One region of the Crystallibacter crystallopoietes genome, then DNA from elsewhere that is predicted to be linked to it. Evidence: riboswitches for the same ligand, from Rfam matches in the RefSeq annotation. Region 1 holds a riboswitch; each other region holds the start of a gene.
What was found. A riboswitch is a leader RNA that binds a small molecule or an ion and turns the genes downstream of it on or off. The one in region 1 is predicted to bind S-adenosylmethionine.
Positions count from the first base shown of each region.

Region 1 (4,204 bases):
TGGCCGCTGGTGGTGGCGGCCGCGGTTGGCGCCTACGGCACGGCGCTGCTGGCGGAGAAAACCGGCGCGGTGGTCTTCGAAGCGGGCCCGCTGCTGTTCACCGAGGATTCCATCAACTCCGGCGTCGCCATCGGGCTGCGGTCCCTGGCGGTGGCACTGCCCGGAATCTTCCTGCTGCTGACCACTGACCCCACCGATCTGGCCGATGCGCTGGCGCAGAAGCTGAAGCTGCCGCACCGGTTTGTGCTCGGGGCCCTGGCCGGCCTCCGGCTGGTGGGTCTGCTGGTCGAGGAATGGCGGACCCTGGGTCTGGCCCGCCGTGCCCGCGGAGTCGGCGCCGAGAACAAGCCGCTGGCCAAATTCGCCGCGTTCCTTGGCCAGGCGTTCGGGCTGATCGTGCAGGCGATCCGGCGCGCCACCCGCCTGGCGGTGGCAATGGAGGCCCGCGGTTTCGGCGGGGCACAACGCACCTGGGCGCGGGAATCGACGTTCAGCAGGGTGGATATCTGGGTCTTCCTGGGCGGTGCCCTGGTCTCGGCGGCAGCCGTTGCCGCCGCCGTCTCCGCCGGGACCTGGAACTTCATCCTCGGCTGACCCCGGCTCCTTCGCGATCCACTGGTCAGCTGCGGCCCTTTTCAGATTTGGGAAGGGCCGCAGCTGCCTCCTCGATTACGGCTGCGCGCAAAAGGCGCGTGCCTTCGTCAACGCCCTGGATCTACGGGCCGGCTACGGTTTGGAGAGCGCCCGGTCCAGGTCCTTGAGCAGGTCCCCGGTGGCTTCCAGACCCACGGACAGCCGGACGAAGCCGTCGCCAAGCCCGATCGCGGCCCGTCCGTCCGGTCCCATCGCGCGGTGCGTGGTGGTGGCCGGATGGGTGATCAGGGACTTGGCGTCGCCGAGGTTGTTCGAAATGTCCACCGTGGTCAGCGAGTTGAGCAGCCGGAACGCGGCGGCCTTGGCGTCCGCGCCGCTGGCGGCATCCGGCTCAAGCTCAAACGTGACCACGGTTCCGCCGCCGCTCATCTGGCGGCGCGCCAATTCGTACTGCGGATGCGATTCGAGGAACGGGTAGACCACCCGCCGCACCGCCGGCTGGGTTTGCAGCCAGCGGGCGATCTCCAGGGCGGATGCCGTCGAATAGTTCACGCGCAGGGACATCGTCTCCAGCCCCTTGAGCAGTGTCCAGGCGTTGAACGGGCTCAGCGCGGGACCGGTGTGGCGCATCAGCTGCTTGACCGGGCCGTTGATGAAATCCGCACGCCCCAGCACGGCACCGCCCAGCACACGGCCCTGCCCGTCCATGTGTTTGGTACCCGAATAAACAACGACGTCGGCCCCCAGTTCCGTTGCCTGCTGCAGCAGCGGGGTGGCGAAGACATTGTCCACCACCACCTGCGCCCCGGCGGCGTGCGCCAGTTCGACGACCGCCCGGATGTCCACCAGCTCCTGCAGCGGGTTGGACGGCGACTCGAAGAACACCGCGGCGGCCGGGGTGGCGAGGGCCTGCTCCCACTGGGCCAGGTCATGGCCGTCCACAAAGACCGTTTCCACGCCCCAGCGCGGCAGGATCTCGTTGAGAATGACAAAGCAGGAACCGAACAGGCTCCGGGCTGCAACGACCCGGTCACCGGTGGCGAGCAGGGCGCCCAAGGCCGTGAAAACCGCACTCATGCCGCTGGCGGTGGCGAAGCAGGCCTCGGCTCCCTCGAGCAGCCGGAGCCGTTCCTGGAAGGCAGCGACCGTGGGGTTGCCGTAGCGGGAATAGACGAAGCGTTCCACCTCGCCGTTGAAGGAGGCTTCGGCTGCCTCGGCGGAATCGAAAACGTAGCCGGAGGTCAGGAACAAGGCTTCGGAGGTTTCCTGGAAGCCCGTGCGGTCAAGGCCGCCGCGGACTGCCCGCGTCTGCGGGTCCCAGCCGGCGAGCAGCTCCGCCGGGTCCGGCCCAGGGCCGGAAGGCTCCGCGGGCACCATCGGCTAGCCCCGCTTCCAGGGCAGATCGCTCTGCTGCCAGCCGCCGGCGGCTTCGAAGCCACCCAGCACGTTGTACGCGGTATGACCGGCGGCGGTGGCGCTGATGGCGGCATCGATGGAGCGCCGCCCCGAACGGCAGATCAACAGCAGCTCCTTGCCGCGCAGCGACTGCAGCCCGTTGAGGAAGCCGGCATTGCGGCTGCCGTCAATCCGGTTCCACTCGATGAAGCGCGCGGGAGCGCCGTCGTCGTTCGTCACGGGCACGCCCACCTGCTGCCATTCGGTCTCGGTACGGACGTCCACGAGGACGGCACCGCCGCGCAGCTTCTCCACGGCTTCTTGAACGGTGAGGTCTCCGGCGTAGCTCATGCGCTGTGTCCCTTCAGCACCACGGCCTGGGCGGCGATGACGCGTTCGCCGTCGAAGGCAATCGAGGGGTTGCCGTAGAGTTCGTAGCCCTCCGCCAGCGCGGCGCTGACCCGCGCGCAGAAGGACCTGTCGTCCGGCCCGGTCAGCAACCGGTAGGGCAGGGGGCTGCCCGCTGCATTGCCAACGGGGGACTGGACGGGTTGTTCCAACGGGGGCATGGGGCACTCCTGATCACGCTTGCAAATGAACCAAATGAACACTGCCGAGTAGTCACCTGAGGCACCCCGCCGTGAAGAGGGTTGCCGGCCAGCACAGTCAGGGCTTGACGCTGGACCTCGTTACTCTGCTCAAGAAAGTAGCACGGGGCCGTCCCCGGCACCCAAGCCGGGGCGTCGGCGTCGTCATCATTGGTAACCGTTACGTAGGTTTACGACGGCGGAAGGCCGCAGCCCTGGCCGCCGTGGGAAGCGCTGGGCTACTCGCGGCTGCCCTTGGCCAGCAGCGCCGTCAGTTCCTCCGTCATCTCGTGTGACACCGGGATGGCCCGGCCGTCGATCGACTTGACCGGTGCCAGCAGCCGGATGCTGGAGACCAGCCACACCGCATCGGCTGCCAGCAGGTGGTGCGGCTCCAGCGGCCCGTAGCCCAGCTGCCAGCCGGCATCCGCGGCCGCGTTGAACAGGGCGCCCTGGGACGTGCCGGGCAGGATGCCGTTTTCGAGCAGCGGCGTGGTGAGCGTCCGGACGCCGTCGCGCACGGTCGCCATCAGCACCGTGGAGGTGGGGCCCTCCAGCACCAGTCCGTCGGTGGAGGTGAAGATGACATCGTCCGCCCCGTTGGCCTTGGCGTAGCGCAGTGCGGCCATGTTCACGGCGTAGGAAAGGGTCTTGGCGCCCAGCAGCAGCCACGGCGCGCGCTCGGCGATGTTGCTGTCGTAGCCGCGGTCCAGCAGCAGCACATCGAGGCCTTCCTGCCGCTGGTCCCTGCCGAGGGAACCGGGCAGCGAGGCCTGCACCCACGCGGTGGGACGCTCCGCGCCCTCCACGCCGCGCGTGACCAGCAGCTTGAGCACCAGCTCTTCAGCCGGGGCATGTTCGGCGACGGCGGTGGCGATGGCCCGCTCCCAGGCATCGGACGGCGGAATGTCCAGGTCCATGATGCGCGCCGAGGACGCCAGCCGGTCCAGATGCGCCTGCACCTTGCGGGGAACACCGTCCACGGCCAGGAGCGATTCGAAAATGCCGTCGCCACGGGTGGCGCCCAGATCGGTCGCCATCAGCTGCGGCTTCGTGGCATCGGCGATGCGCCCGTTCTCCAGGGCAGGGTCGAGAAACACCAAAACTGTCATGGGATCAGCATAGATTGCCGCGCGGGCACATTAGGCTGTACAAGGACAGCGCCGTGGACCGGCGGGAAAGGGAGGAGTTCGCTGCCGTGTTGTGGTCGCTTGCGGGTCTGGGCACGTTCCCGGACTGGGTTGTCGTGGTGGCTTCGATACTGGACATGGGAATCCGGATCGCGGCGCTGGGGATTGTGCCGGGCAACCGCCGCCCCACCACCGCCATGGCTTGGCTGCTCGCCATCTTCTTCATTCCGCTGGTCGGCATTGCGCTGTTCTTCATGTTCGGCAGTTTCCGGCTTTCGGACCGCCGGATCGCCAAACAGACCGAGATCAACCGCAAAGTCTGGGCAGCCACCCAGGACATGGAAGAACCGCGCAGCGAACGCGAAGCACCCGCCTGGGTCCATTCGGCCGCCGAACTGAACCGCTCGCTCGGCTCTTTCCCGATGGTGGACAACAACCACGTGGAGCTTTATCCGGACTACGAGGGTTCCATCGCCGCGATGGCCGCCGCCGTCCGCA
Region 1 covers NZ_CP018863.1:610,969-615,172, reverse strand. The annotation lists gene AC20117_RS02950 (energy-coupling factor transporter transmembrane component T family protein) at 1-594, shown strand, start outside; gene AC20117_RS02945 (O-succinylhomoserine sulfhydrylase) at 727-1,971, opposite strand; gene AC20117_RS02940 (rhodanese-like domain-containing protein) at 1,975-2,340, opposite strand; gene AC20117_RS02935 (DUF1737 domain-containing protein) at 2,337-2,558, opposite strand; SAM riboswitch class IV at 2,569-2,683, opposite strand; gene AC20117_RS02930 (aminodeoxychorismate lyase) at 2,816-3,688, opposite strand; gene cls (cardiolipin synthase) at 3,844-4,204, shown strand, end outside.

Region 2 (4,204 bases), 160 kb from region 1:
GGGAAAGAACAGCACACCGTCAAGCATTATTTGATCTCCTTGGTAGCTAAAGGACCGGCGCTTCGTTGTCGCCTGCACTCCTCTGACGATAAGCGCCCTCGTCGATGCGCGTCCAAGCTAAAATAGGCACAGAACAATACAAGGAGCGCATTGATGTTTACGCTGATCCAGCTGGAGTCCTTTGTCGCGGTAGCTGAAGAGCTGCACTTTGGCGCGGCAGCCGAGCGGCTCAACATGACGCAGCCGCCGCTGAGCCGGCAGATCCAGCTATTGGAAAAGGAACTGCATGCCCAGCTCTTCGACCGCACCAGCCGCAGAGTCGAGCTGACGGCTGCGGGACGGACGCTGCTGCCCAGCGCCCGCCAGATCCTTGACCTGTCCATCAAAACGCAGCTGGACGTCCAGCGCGTGGCAACAGGGGACGCCGGCGCCGTCACTATTGGCTACACCGCCATCGCAGGCCAGAGTGCGCTGCCTCGGCTCCTGAGGCGCTCCGCCAGTGAACAGCCAGGCGTCTCCCTGCTGCTGCGCGAACTGGTTTCCACGGACCAGATGGACGGGCTGGTGAAAGGCACTGTAGACATCGGGCTGCTGCGGCCCATCGTTGCCCGGCCGGGCATTAAGTACCGGCCGGTGATGCAGGACCGACTGGTGATTGCCTTGCCCGCGGAGAGCCCGCTGCTGGAGGAGAGGGAGTCCTTGCCGCTGCAGGCCCTGAGCGGTGAACCCCTCATGATGTACTCGACCAGCGAGGCCCGTTACTTCCACGACCTGGTGCTGCGGCTGTTTGCCAGCGCAGGCGCGGAGCCCCGGATCACCCAGTACGCCAGCCAGGTCCCGGCACTGTTGGCCTTCGTGGAAGCGGGCTTGGGCGTGACACTGGTTCCGGCGTCGACGCGGGCGTTTTCGCCGCCGGGGGTACGGTTCCGCGAGATCGAGGGCTCCCACGGTACCCAAGCGCTGAACCGCGTGGACCTCGAAGTTGCGTGGAACGAGAACAATACCAACCCGGCGGTTCTGAAGCTTCTGAGCCTGCTGGACGGGAACCTGGACGACCCATCCGCCGACGCCGCCGATTAGACCCGACCTGGCAACGCTGCTGTTCGGTGCGATCCGCGGCCGGTCCCTGAACCGAAGCAGCCGCCGTCGTTATTTTGCCGCGGTTTCCTCAGATGTAGGCGGGCTGTTCGAGCCGACGGAACGCGGAGCCGTGGAAGACCAGCGGTTCGTGGGCGCCATCGTGCGTGGAGAGGCCATGGACGCGCAGTAGCACCACGTGGTGGTCGCCGGCTGGGACTTCCTGCTCCACGGAGCACTCCAGCCACAGCGCGGCATCCTCGAGGAAGAGGGCGCCTTCGTCCGTGGAGTGCAGGGGCAGGCCGGCGAAGCGGTCACCGGTCTTCGAGGCGATCTGGCGGCAGACGCCGTCGTGCCCGGTACCGAGGATCGACACGCCGATCCGGCCGGCCTGGCGGACAACCGGCCAGGTGCGGGAGGTGTTCTGCACTGCGAACATCACCAGCGGTGGGTCCATGGAGACGCCGACGGTGAAGGAAGAAGCCACGATTCCCTGCGGCTCGCCATCGACCAGAGCACACAACGCGGCGACGCCGGAAGGGAAGCGGCCGAAGGCGTTGCGGAGGGTGTCGGGCTGCAGGTCGTCAGTCAGGGGCATCGCGGGCATTCCTTTGCCATCAGGCGGATCCGCTGGCCCGGGTTCAAGACGCGGGGCGGATACGCGGTACTTGCCGAACCGCTGTTCTTCGGTACGGCCGAATCATCACCTGGAGCACCCCGCTACGCACGAGAGGGTTGCCGGCCAACAAGCCAGGGCTTGATGTTGGCGCTCATGATTCAGCTATCACGCTAAGAGCTTGACCGGCCGCCGGTCAAGCCAAGGCAATAGTAGGTAACGCGCGGTCAGGCCGTCAGGGGGTGGGCCGTGTAGTGCAGGACTGATCTCTTTTGCTGCTCCGTCAGTTCCTGGGCGACGCCGCAGGCGGCGCAGACCAGCACGTACTGTCTCGCCCGGACGATCGGGGAAGCCGGAGCTCCGGCTCTGCCCAGGTGCTTGTCCAGGCGGTGTTCGCCTATCGAATCGCAACGGGCGCAGTGCAGGTCAAGGGCGGCCAGGGTTCGCATGGCCAGTCGGCGGGGCAGATTTTTCACGGCAGATCCTTGGGGCGGGAGAAGTGCGCGGATGAAGGCAAAGCTGTGGTTCGTGGCTGAGTCCCGCAGGGACAGGTATTGAGGTTCTTCCATGGTAGGGACGCGGCGCACTGACGACAATGACCGTAATGGGAAAGAGATTCTCGCCGTTGGCCCGACATGGCGCCGTTATCAAGTGGCCGGCCGTGCCGCCCCGGCTACGCTGGGTGAAACAACAGCCATCGGGCCAGTGCAGGGCCTGTGAACGGGGGAGGCAGCTATGGAATCGTCGTCGGAAATGCCGGCCGATTGGCAGCGGGCGCTGTTGGTTATGGCCCACCCGGATGATCCGGAGTACGGAGCCGCAGCGGCCGTGGCCCAGTGGACCACGGCGGGCAAGAGCATCGGTTACGTGTTGGCGACGCGGGGCGAAGCGGGCATTGCCGGGCTCGATCCCCAAGAGTCGGCGGTGATCCGGGCCGAGGAGCAGCGCCGGGCCTGCGGGCACGTCGGCGTCGAAGACCTGGAGTTTCTCGACTACGCGGACGGCAGGATCGAGAACACTCCCGGTCTGCGGCTGGATATCGCCCGCGCGATCCGCCGGCACCGGCCGGACGGCATCATTACCCTGAACTTCGGCCAGACCTGGGGGCCGGGCAGCTGGAATTCGCCCGACCACCGCCATCTGGGAACAGCCGTCATGGACGCGGTGGCGGACGCGGCTAACGAGTGGATCTTCCCCGAGCTCAGCGCCGAAGGTCTGCCGCCGCATGCCGGCGTGCGCTGGGTGGGCGTGTGTTCCATGCACCCCACGCACTGGCTGGACGTCGACGAGGACAGCATTGAACGGGCCGTCCGGTCCCTGAGCGAACACCGGCGCTATCTGCAGGCACTGAGCCCAGAGCCCGTTGAGGTCCAGGCCCGGCGCCAGATAGAGCTGACCACCGGTGGTCCCGAAGCCTCTGCCCGGAGGGTCGGGTTCGAGCTGTACCGGTTCTAACCCGGCCTGCGGTTCAGAACTCTTCGGTATCGACGTCCGCCTGCATGGCCGGAGTGTAGCGCGGGCCGTGCACGGTCTGCTCGTTAATCAGCGTGTCCGCGCGCTTGAGCACCTCCTCACTAAGGACGACGGCGTCGGCCGCCAGGTCCTCGTCCAGGTGGGGAACGCTGGTGGTTCCCGGGAGCGCGATGACGTGCTCGCCCTGATGCAGCAGCCATGCGATGGCCAGCTGCGCCGGAGTACAGCCGGCTTCCTTGGCCAGGCCCGCGAACTGATCCACGAGCTCAAGGTTCCGCGGGTAGTTCGCGGCGGAGAAGCGCGGCATCGCCCGGCGGATATCCGATTCGGGCAGCGCTGCGACGTCGCGGATCTTCCCGGTGAGGAAGCCGCGGCCCAGCGGGCTGAACGCGACGAAGGCCGTGCCGAGTTCGGCGCACGTGGCCAGCGCGCCGAGCTCGGGATTGCGGCTCCAGAGCGAGTACTCGGTCTGGAGCGCGGCAATAGGGTGGACGGCATTTGCCCGCCGCAGCGTCGCCGCCGAAACCTCGGACAGACCGATCCCGCCGATCTTGCCTTCCTGGACCAGTTCGGCCAGGGCGCCCACGCTGTCTTCGATCGGAATGTCCTGGTCCCAGCGGTGCAGGTAGTAGAGGTCGATGTGGTCTGTGCGGAGCCGGCGCAACGCCTCTTCGCACGTGGTTTTGAGCGTTTCCGGCCGGCCGTCGATCACACGTTTGCCGTCAACACTGGTCATGCCGCATTTGCTGGCCAGGAAGAATTCGTCGCGCCGGGAACCGAGTACCTCGCCGACCAGTGTCTCGTTGGCCGTGGCCCCGTACAGCGCCGCAGTATCAAAGTGGACGACTCCGCTGTCCAGCGCATGCCGGAGCAAATCGGCGGCAGCTTCCCGCGAGGGCGGGGTTCCGTAGGCGTGGCTGAGATTCATGCAGCCCAGACCGATGCTGCCGACTTCCTGGGTGCCGATGCGGCGAGATTGCACTGTTGAGTCCTGTCGATTGGGGCTGTTCTGTCCGGAACTGTCCTTACTTTCTTAGC
Region 2 covers NZ_CP018863.1:767,557-771,760, reverse strand. The annotation lists gene AC20117_RS03745 (5-dehydro-4-deoxyglucarate dehydratase) at 1-30, opposite strand, end outside; gene AC20117_RS03740 (LysR family transcriptional regulator) at 154-1,080, shown strand; gene AC20117_RS03735 (flavin reductase family protein) at 1,169-1,675, opposite strand; SAM riboswitch class IV at 1,737-1,855, opposite strand; gene AC20117_RS03730 (hypothetical protein) at 1,921-2,169, opposite strand; gene AC20117_RS03725 (PIG-L deacetylase family protein) at 2,429-3,148, shown strand; gene AC20117_RS03720 (aldo/keto reductase) at 3,162-4,148, opposite strand.
Region 2: linked by a shared signal. The riboswitch ahead of AC20117_RS03735 (flavin reductase family protein) and the one ahead of AC20117_RS02935 (DUF1737 domain-containing protein) in region 1 are both predicted to bind S-adenosylmethionine.

Region 3 (4,204 bases), 1.2 Mb from region 1:
TGGTCGCATGGGAGACCACGCCGGGAATGATGGACTTGCCCTCGGGCAGCTTGGTGTCTTCCCAGATGCGCCACTCGTGCTCGTGCCGGACATTGGCGGCCTCGAAGGAATACGCGCCGGCGTTGATCTGCAGCACGGAATCGATGATGTCCGCGAACGGGATGTCGGTCGTGTGCGGGCCGTGCCAGGAGCCCCAGCAGACGTGCAGCCGGATCTGCTCCTGCGGCAGGTCGCGCAGCGCCCATTTGGTGGCCTCGACGCGCAGTTGGATGAACTTCAGGTAGTCCTCCAGACTGGGCTCCGGGTTGATCTGGTCCCAGCTCTCCGCCAGGGACGGGTCATCGAGCTGGACCGTCAGGCCGGCGTCGATAATCGCTTTGTATTCCTCACGCATGGCATCGGCGCAGGCGTACAGCAGCTCTTCGTCCGTCTTGTAGTACTCATTGGCCACGCGGGCGCAGGAGCCCGGGGACAGCGCGGCCACGAAACCCTCGGACAGCCCGGCGGCGTCGAGGCCCTTCTTCAGGTTGGTTGCATCCGACTGCACCAGGTCATGCCCGGTGTAGGTCAGCGGCCCGGCGATCTTCGGCTGCGTGACGGACTTGCGGTGCGCCAGAATGCCCGACGACGGATCGTTGTAGGCGTCATTGAACTTCTGCCGGTCGCGCCGGTCCGGGAAGGATGTGAGCACAATGTTGCCGGGGGAGGAGCGGCGCACTTCGGCATCGGCCCAGCGGTCCACATTGGTCGGCTCCAGTCCGCCCAGGCGCGCGAAGGAGTAGTTCCACCAGGCGCCGTAATCAACGGAGCTCGCCATGGCGTGCCCGTACTCGCCGTCGTTCGGTATATCGATGCCCAGGTTCCGCTGGCGGGCGACGACGTCGATCACCGAAGTTTCGAGCAGGTCCAGGAATTCCGGGGTAATTCCGTTGGCATCCTTGGACTCGTTGGCGGCCAGCAGCTCCGGCGTCCGCGGCAACGAACCGGCGTGGGTGACGCGGATGTGGTCGGTGTTTGAGGACATGGTGGAGTTCCTTTCCATCGGTCCTGGCAGTAGCACCGTTGCCCGTGGTCAGCCTGACGGCTTGTGCAAGGGGGCGGGTTGCTGCGGCTTCATCGATCCAGGTCTCTCGGCCGCTCGGGATGGGTCCTCCCACTAAATGGCATTTGGAGTTGCCGGCGCAAGTCCGCCTACCGCGGCCTGGCATTCCCGAGTGAATGTGACGCAGGTAGGCTGGCGGCATGGCGCATCAGAATGATCCCGAAGTCATCAAGCGGCTCCTGAGCACCCCGGCGCGCTGGGCCGTGGTAGGCCTCTCCAACAACCCGCGTCGCGTGGCGCTGAGTGTGTCCCGCTACATGATGGACCGGTTGGGCATGGAGATCATTCCGGTCAGCCTCAAGGGCGACGACGTCCACGGGCAGAAGGGGTACAAGAAGCTGGCGGAGATTCCCGGCGAGATCGACGTGGTGAACTGCTTTGTGAACTCGCACAAGGTCGGGCCTGTGGTGGACCAGGCGATTGAGGTCGGGGCGAAGGCCGTGTGGCTGCAGCTCGGCGTGATCGACGAAGCCGCGGCGGAACGGGCCAAGGCCGCCGGGCTCGACGTCGTGATGGATACCTGCCCGAAAATCGAGGCGCCGTACCTCGGTTTGTAGCCCCGCATTCACATAACTTCATCTTTGTTTCGGGGAGCCCGGCTCCTCGGCATACTGAACTCCAAGATCAAGAGTCCCAACGACAAGCTCTGGCTGGTTGGGCGGCAACCCTCTCCCGTAGTGGGGTGCCCCAGATGAGGATCTGGCCGCGCACAAACCGTGTCCGGCAAGTACGGCCCCCTCCCGGCTGCGTCCCCTTACCTCGAATCTACGTGGTTGTTGCGCGCCGCAGGCAGGCGGGAGCCTCTGCCCCAGGAGCACATCATGTCCGATAACGTATTCGCAACGGCCGCCGCCAAGTACCGGCCGATCTTCGCCCGCATCGCCGCCGGTGCACTGGACCGTGAACAGGCCAGGGAACTGCCGTTCGAGCAAATCGGCTGGCTGAAGGAAGCCGGCTTCGGCGCCGCCCGCATCCCCGCGGAATTCGGCGGGGACGGCCTGAACTGGGAAGAATTCACCCAGCTGCTCATCGAGCTTGCCGCGGCCGACAGCAACATCCCGCAGGCCCTGCGCGCGCACATCGCCCTGACGGAAGAACACCTCTACCACCACCACCGCGAAGACCGCAGCGTCTGGCTGCAGCGCTTCGCCAACGGCCAGCTGGCCGGCAACGCGTGGACCGAGCCGGGCGTCGGCGGCACCGGCACTGTGCTGGACGAGGCCGGCGGCAAGCTCGTGCTGAACGGGCGCAAGTTCTACACCACCGGCACCATCTTCGCCGACTGGATCGACGTGACGGCCAAACGCCCTGACGGCACCGACGTCTCCGTCATCATTTCCACCAAGACCGCCGGCGTGGAGACCTTCGACGACTGGGACGGCTTCGGCCAGCGGCTCACGGGCAGCGGGACCACGGTGTTCACCGACGCCGAAGTGGGCCCCGCCAACGTCTCCGCCTTCGCCGACCGCTTCCCCTACCAGACCGCCCTCTACCAGCACATCCTGCTGGTCAGCCTGGCCGGCATCGCCAAGGCCGTGGTCACCGACGTCGCGGCGAACGTGCGCGAGCGGAAGCGCGTCTTCGGCCATGGCAACGCCCCGCTGGTGCGCAACGACGCCCAGATTCTGCAGGTTGTCGGCGAAATCAGCGCCAAGGCCTACGCCGCGGAAGCCACCACCCTGCGCGTAGCTCAGACCCTCGACCGGGTCTTCGCTTCAAGATTGCAGAACGACGACGCCGAAAAGGCGGCCAACATCGCCATCGAACTTGAATCCGGCCAGGCGCAGATTGTGCTGAGCGCTCTGGTGCCCGACGCGGCGGGAGCCCTGTTCAATGTGCTGGGTGCCTCGTCGACCAGCACGGGGAAAGCGCTGGACCGGCACTGGCGCAACGCCCGGACCGTGGCCACGCACAACCCGTTCATCTACAAGTCGCGGATCGTCGGCGACTGGGAGGTCAACGCCACGGAACCGCCCTATGTCTGGACCATCGGTGTTGCCGGCGCCGATGCGGAACGCCGAACCGCGGCAGTCTAGCCTTTCCACTGTGAGGCGGGTTACGGCATGTGACGGACCGCTTTTTCGTGGACCGGTGACTGGCCCCACACTGAACGTGTAACCATCCCGAGCGGCTGAGAGACCTGGCTCTATGACGCCGCAGCAACCCTGGTCACGACGAATCTCCCTGGATTCGCGCTGATAACAAGGAACTTGTCGAGGGCTGCGCCGAACAAGCGCAGTAAGACCTGTTCCGTAGGGTGCTACTGCCAGGACCGATGGAGTAAGCGCCTCAACCGGTCCTTCCCACTGCCTTCCGCCGTGGTCCGATCGGATGTGCGCTGCATCTTCTCGGCTGACGCCACAGGAGAGACAGTAATGAGCACCACCACAAACCCTTCCCCGCCGAAGAAAATGACCACGAAGGTCGCCGTAGCCAGCTTCATCGGCACGACGATCGAAGGCTATGACTTTGTCCTGTACGGGCTCGCGGCGGCCACCGTTTTCGGGCCATTGTTCTTCGCCCCGGCCGAACCGCTGGTCGGCACCATCGCCGCCTTCGCCACCTATGCCGTCGGCTTCGTCGCCCGTCCGGTCGGCGGCATTCTCGGCGGCCACTTCGGTGACCGGATCGGTCGCAAGACCGTGCTTGTTGCCTCGCTGCTGCTGACCGGTCTGGCCACTACCGCCATCGGCCTGCTGCCGATCTACGCACAGATCGGCTGGGTCGCCCCCGTACTGTTGCTGCTGCTGCGTGTTCTCCAGGGCATCGGCTACGGGGCCGAATGGGCCGGTGCGGCCCTGATGACGGTGGAGCACGCCAAGCCGAAGCGCCGCGGACTGACCAGCAGCGCCACACAGCTCGGGCCCACTTCCGGCATGCTGCTGGCCACGGGCGTGCTGCTGGTGTTGGAGAACTCCATGACCAACGAACAGTTCCTGGCCTGGGGCTGGCGGATCCCATTCGTGGCCAGCTTGCTGCTGGTCGCCGTCGGACTGGTGATCCGGTTGTCTGTCGAAGACAGCGCAGAGTTCAAGCGTGTGCAGCAGGTAGAGAAGGTCGCTGACCGCCCGGTGCTGGAAAGCATCAAGACCCACCCGCGGC
Region 3 covers NZ_CP018863.1:1,761,507-1,765,710, forward strand. The annotation lists gene AC20117_RS08390 (cobalamin-independent methionine synthase II family protein) at 1-1,024, opposite strand, end outside; SAM riboswitch class I at 1,036-1,150, opposite strand; gene AC20117_RS08395 (CoA-binding protein) at 1,243-1,659, shown strand; SAM riboswitch class IV at 1,725-1,838, shown strand; gene AC20117_RS08400 (acyl-CoA dehydrogenase family protein) at 1,924-3,138, shown strand; SAM riboswitch class I at 3,218-3,384, shown strand; gene AC20117_RS08405 (MFS transporter) at 3,478-4,204, shown strand, end outside.
Region 3: linked by a shared signal. The riboswitch ahead of AC20117_RS08400 (acyl-CoA dehydrogenase family protein) and the one ahead of AC20117_RS02935 (DUF1737 domain-containing protein) in region 1 are both predicted to bind S-adenosylmethionine.

Region 4 (4,204 bases), 1.1 Mb from region 1:
GGTGCGCTCCCTGATGGGCTGGTTCCCGGACGGCATCCCCGCCGACTACGACCTCAGCTCCATCCGCCTGTGCGGCACGGTGGGCGAGGCCGTGAACCCCGAGGCCTGGCGCTGGCTGCGCACCCAGGTCGGCCGCGACTCGCTGACCGGAGATCCGGCCTCGGGCGTTCCCATGGTGGACACCTGGTGGCAGTCCGAAACCGGCGCGACCATCCTCTCCCCGCGCCAGACGGACGCGTCCTTCAAGCCGGGGTGCGCCACCCGCGCGCTGCCCGGCGTGGCCACCGACATTGTCGACGACGCCGGTAAGCGCGTAGGCGCGAACGTGCAGGGCAACATCGTGGTCACCAAGACGGGCCCCTCGATGGCGCGAACCGTGTGGGGCAATCCCGAGCGCTACTTCACCTCCTACTGGGAGAAGTACGCGGACCAGGGCTGGTTCCTGGCCGGCGACGGCGCGCGGTTCGACGACGACGGCGACACCTGGATCCTCGGCCGCACCGATGACGTGATCAACATTTCCGGCCACCGTTTGTCCACCATCGAGATCGAGTCCGCCTTGGTCTCGCACCCGGCGGTGGTGGAGGCCGGCGTGTGCCCCACGTTTGACGCGAAGACCGGCCACGCGGCCACCGCGTTCGTGGTGCCGGCGGACAAGTCGCTGATCGCTGCATCCACGGCCGCCGAGCCGACGGCTGAGCAGGCTGCGGCCGCTGCCGAGTTGCGCGCGCATGTTGCGACCCAGATCGGGCCGATCGCCAAGCCGCGCGAGATCGTGTTTGTCCCGGACGTGCCCAAGACCCGGTCCGGCAAGATCATGCGGCGCCTGCTGACCCAGCTGTTCGAGGGCAGCACGTTGGGCGACACCACGAGCCTGCAGAATGAGCCCTGCATCGCGGACATCAAGGAGATCTGCGAGGCGCGGTAGCCCGGCCCGGGGGCCGGCACCGCAGCCGGACCCCTCGGCCCTGCCCTGCCCCCGCTGCCATGCCCCCGCCCTGCGCTGCCCTGTACCGGCCCCACGCCCCGCTGTCCTGCCCGCGCCCTGCTGCCCTTCCCGCGCCCTGCTCGAGCCCATGTTTTGAAGGGGGCATCTGCATCATGCCCAGTCACAGCGTCGGCAGGTTCCAGAACATGGACCGTTAGGCCTGAACTTGGGCTCGAGCATCCATCGATCGCGCATAACTCGCCTCAGGCCACTCGACGAACTGCCGTTTTTACCTCTGCCACGACTTTCTCCGGCGTAAATACCAGGTCCTCGTACAGATAGCGCAAAGTAGGATAGCCGCTCAGGACGCCGGCGTTGTTCCGCTTCCGGTCGTTTCGAAAGGATGCCCGGTCCCAGTGAAAGTCGAAGCCGTCCAACTCGACGATGAGGCATCGCTCGACAATCATGTCAACGCGTCCAAGCCCTCGGATCCGCACCTGCGTTTCTACATGAAGTCCTGCCGTACGGAACAGATCCCGGGCAATGACTTCAAGCGGTGAATCGGCATCGTCCCCGATGCCCTTGACCACTGCCCGGCGGACACCGTTCCGTTTACCCGGTAAGAGTTCCAACAGCTGTTCCCGGGTTACTGCTTGCCGGCGCACTGCCGACTCCGCAATCACCAGTGCTTCCAGCCGGGGACGGCAACGAATGGCGTGGAGGACGCAGTCAAGGACTGCGACGTAATTGCCCGGGCCTCGCTCGCCCAACAACTGGCCACGGTGTTTGACGAAGGGGCCGGGGTGCCGGCCGTTGTGTGTCCACACATGCACTTGGCTCGGATTCTTAATGGTCCACAAGCCGAGCTCCTTGGCGGCTGAGACACAGGTGAGCAACCCGCCCGGCATCAGCGCAGACCGTAGAACCGGGTCGGCATTTGGCGTTCCGACGAGGCCCCTCCTCAGCGCAACAATGTCCCCCTGGGCGATGGCTGCCCTGATGCGGTAAGACCCGAAGCCTGCCTTGACCAAGTCCGCGACCTGGAGCGTACCCCCGTACCGTGCCACATACTCTGCGATGGGATCCAAGTTCTGCATAGTCAAGAGGATGTCCAAACATGCAGTTCCACGGCCAGAGCCTCTTCGAAGCTGTGGAAAACATTGTTGATATCCAGCACACTCGGCAAACTCCCGGGAGAACGCAATGCGGCTAAATATTCTTGGCCGCCGCCCGTAACAGTTGCGAGAATAGTCGGGACCATCCCGAGCGGCCGAGAGATCTGGCTCTTTGACGCCGCAGCAACCATCCGGACTCCACCGGAGAGGTGCTACCGCCAGAAGCGATGGAGAGAGCGCAAGCAATCTTTGATCCGGATGGCGCAAGGCTGTCCGGCCTGGCGCCCGACGGATCGTCATTGCCCGGGATTCCCGCACATCGCGCCGCGGCGCAGACTTTGAAGGAATTCGCCATGAGCACCAACACCTCGGTCAGCCAGGTAGCTGATCTCGAAACCCCGCTGAAATTCGCCTACTGGGTCCCGAACGTTTCCGGCGGCCTGGTGGTCTCCACCATTGAACAGCGCACCAGCTGGGACTTCGACTACAACAAGAAGCTGGCCCGGATCGCCGAGAACTCCGGCTTCGAATATGCCCTGACGCAGACCCGCTACGCCGCCAGCTACGGCGCGGACAAGCAGCACGAGGCCACCAGCTTCTCGCTGGCCCTGCTCGGCGCCACCGAAAAGCTCAAGGTTATCTCCGCCGTCCACCCGGGCATGTGGCATCCCGGCGTGCTGGCCAAGTTCATCATTACGGCGGACCACATTTCCGGCGGCCGCGCGGCCGTCAACGTTGTGTCCGGCTGGCTCAAGGACGAGTTCGTGAACTTCGGACTGGAGTGGCTCGAGCATGACGAGCGCTACGTCCGCACCGAGGAGTTCATCCGGGTGCTGCGCGGCCTGTGGACCGAGCAGGAGTACTCGCAGTCCGGCAAGTACTACAACATCAACAACTTCACCCTGAACCCGGCGCCGCTGGACGTCCCGGGCCGGGCGCACCCGGAGATCTTCTTCGGCGGCAACTCCACCGCCGCCCAGGCCGCCGCCGGCCGCACCGCCGACTGGTACTTCTCCAACGGCAAGGACCTGGCGGGCTTCGAGGACAACATCTCCGGCGTCACGGCCGCCGCAGCCGCCGTCGGCCGCACCCCGAAGTTCGGCCTGAACGGCTTCGTCATCGCCCGCGACACCGAAGCCGAGGCGAAGGACACGCTGCGCGAGATCGTGGCCAAGGCGCACCGCCCCGCCGTCGAAGGTTTCCGCGCCGCGGTCCAGGAAGCCGGCGCCTCCACCAAGGACGGCAAGGGCATGTGGGCCGATTCGAGCTACGAGGACCTGGTCCAGTACAACGATGGCTTCAAGACAGGACTTATAGGTACGCCGGAGCAGATTGCCCAACGTATCGTGGACTTCAAGAAGATCGGCGTGAACCTGATGCTGACCTGCTACCTGCATTTCCAGGAAGAGGTCGAGGCCTTTGGCCGCAACGTCCTGCCGATCGTCCGCGAACTCGAGGCAGACCTGGCCCGCAAGAACGGTACTGAGCTGAACACGGACCTGCTGCCCGAAACCAACTTTGAAGGAGCCACGCTTTAATGGCTGAACGCACATTCGGCTTCCGCACCCGTGCCCTGCATGCGGGTGGAACTCCCGACGCCGAGCACGGTGCCCGCGCCGTACCGATCTACCAGTCCACGTCCTTCGTCTTCAAGGACACCGACGACGCCGCCAACCTCTTCGCGCTGCAGAAGTACGGCAACATCTACTCGCGGATCGGCAACCCCACGGTGGCCGCGTTCGAGGAGCGGATCGCCTCGCTCGAAGGCGGCATCGGCGCCGTCGCCACGTCCTCCGGCATGGCGGCGGAATTCATCACCTTCGCCGCGCTGACCGGAGCCGGGGACCACATTGTGGCCTCTTCCAAGCTCTACGGCGGGACGATCACGCAGCTCGATGTCACCCTGCGCCGCTTCGGTGTAGAGACCACGTTCATCGACAGCAATGATCCGGCCGATTTCGCCGCAGCAGTGCAGGAGAACACGAAGGCCGTCTACACGGAGATCGTCGCCAACCCGTCCGGCGACATTGCCGATCTCGAGGGCCTGGCCACGGTAGCGCACGACGCCGGGATCCCCCTGATCGTCGACGCCACCTTGAGCACGCCGTACCTGATCCGTCCGATCGAGCACGGCGCGGACATCGTCATCCACTCGGCCACC
Region 4 covers NZ_CP018863.1:1,752,655-1,756,858, reverse strand. The annotation lists gene acs (acetate--CoA ligase) at 1-928, shown strand, start outside; gene AC20117_RS08365 (hypothetical protein) at 1,192-2,025, opposite strand; SAM riboswitch class I at 2,183-2,277, shown strand; gene sfnG (dimethylsulfone monooxygenase SfnG) at 2,397-3,581, shown strand; gene AC20117_RS08355 (O-acetylhomoserine aminocarboxypropyltransferase/cysteine synthase family protein) at 3,581-4,204, shown strand, end outside.
Region 4: linked by a shared signal. The riboswitch ahead of sfnG (dimethylsulfone monooxygenase SfnG) and the one ahead of AC20117_RS02935 (DUF1737 domain-containing protein) in region 1 are both predicted to bind S-adenosylmethionine.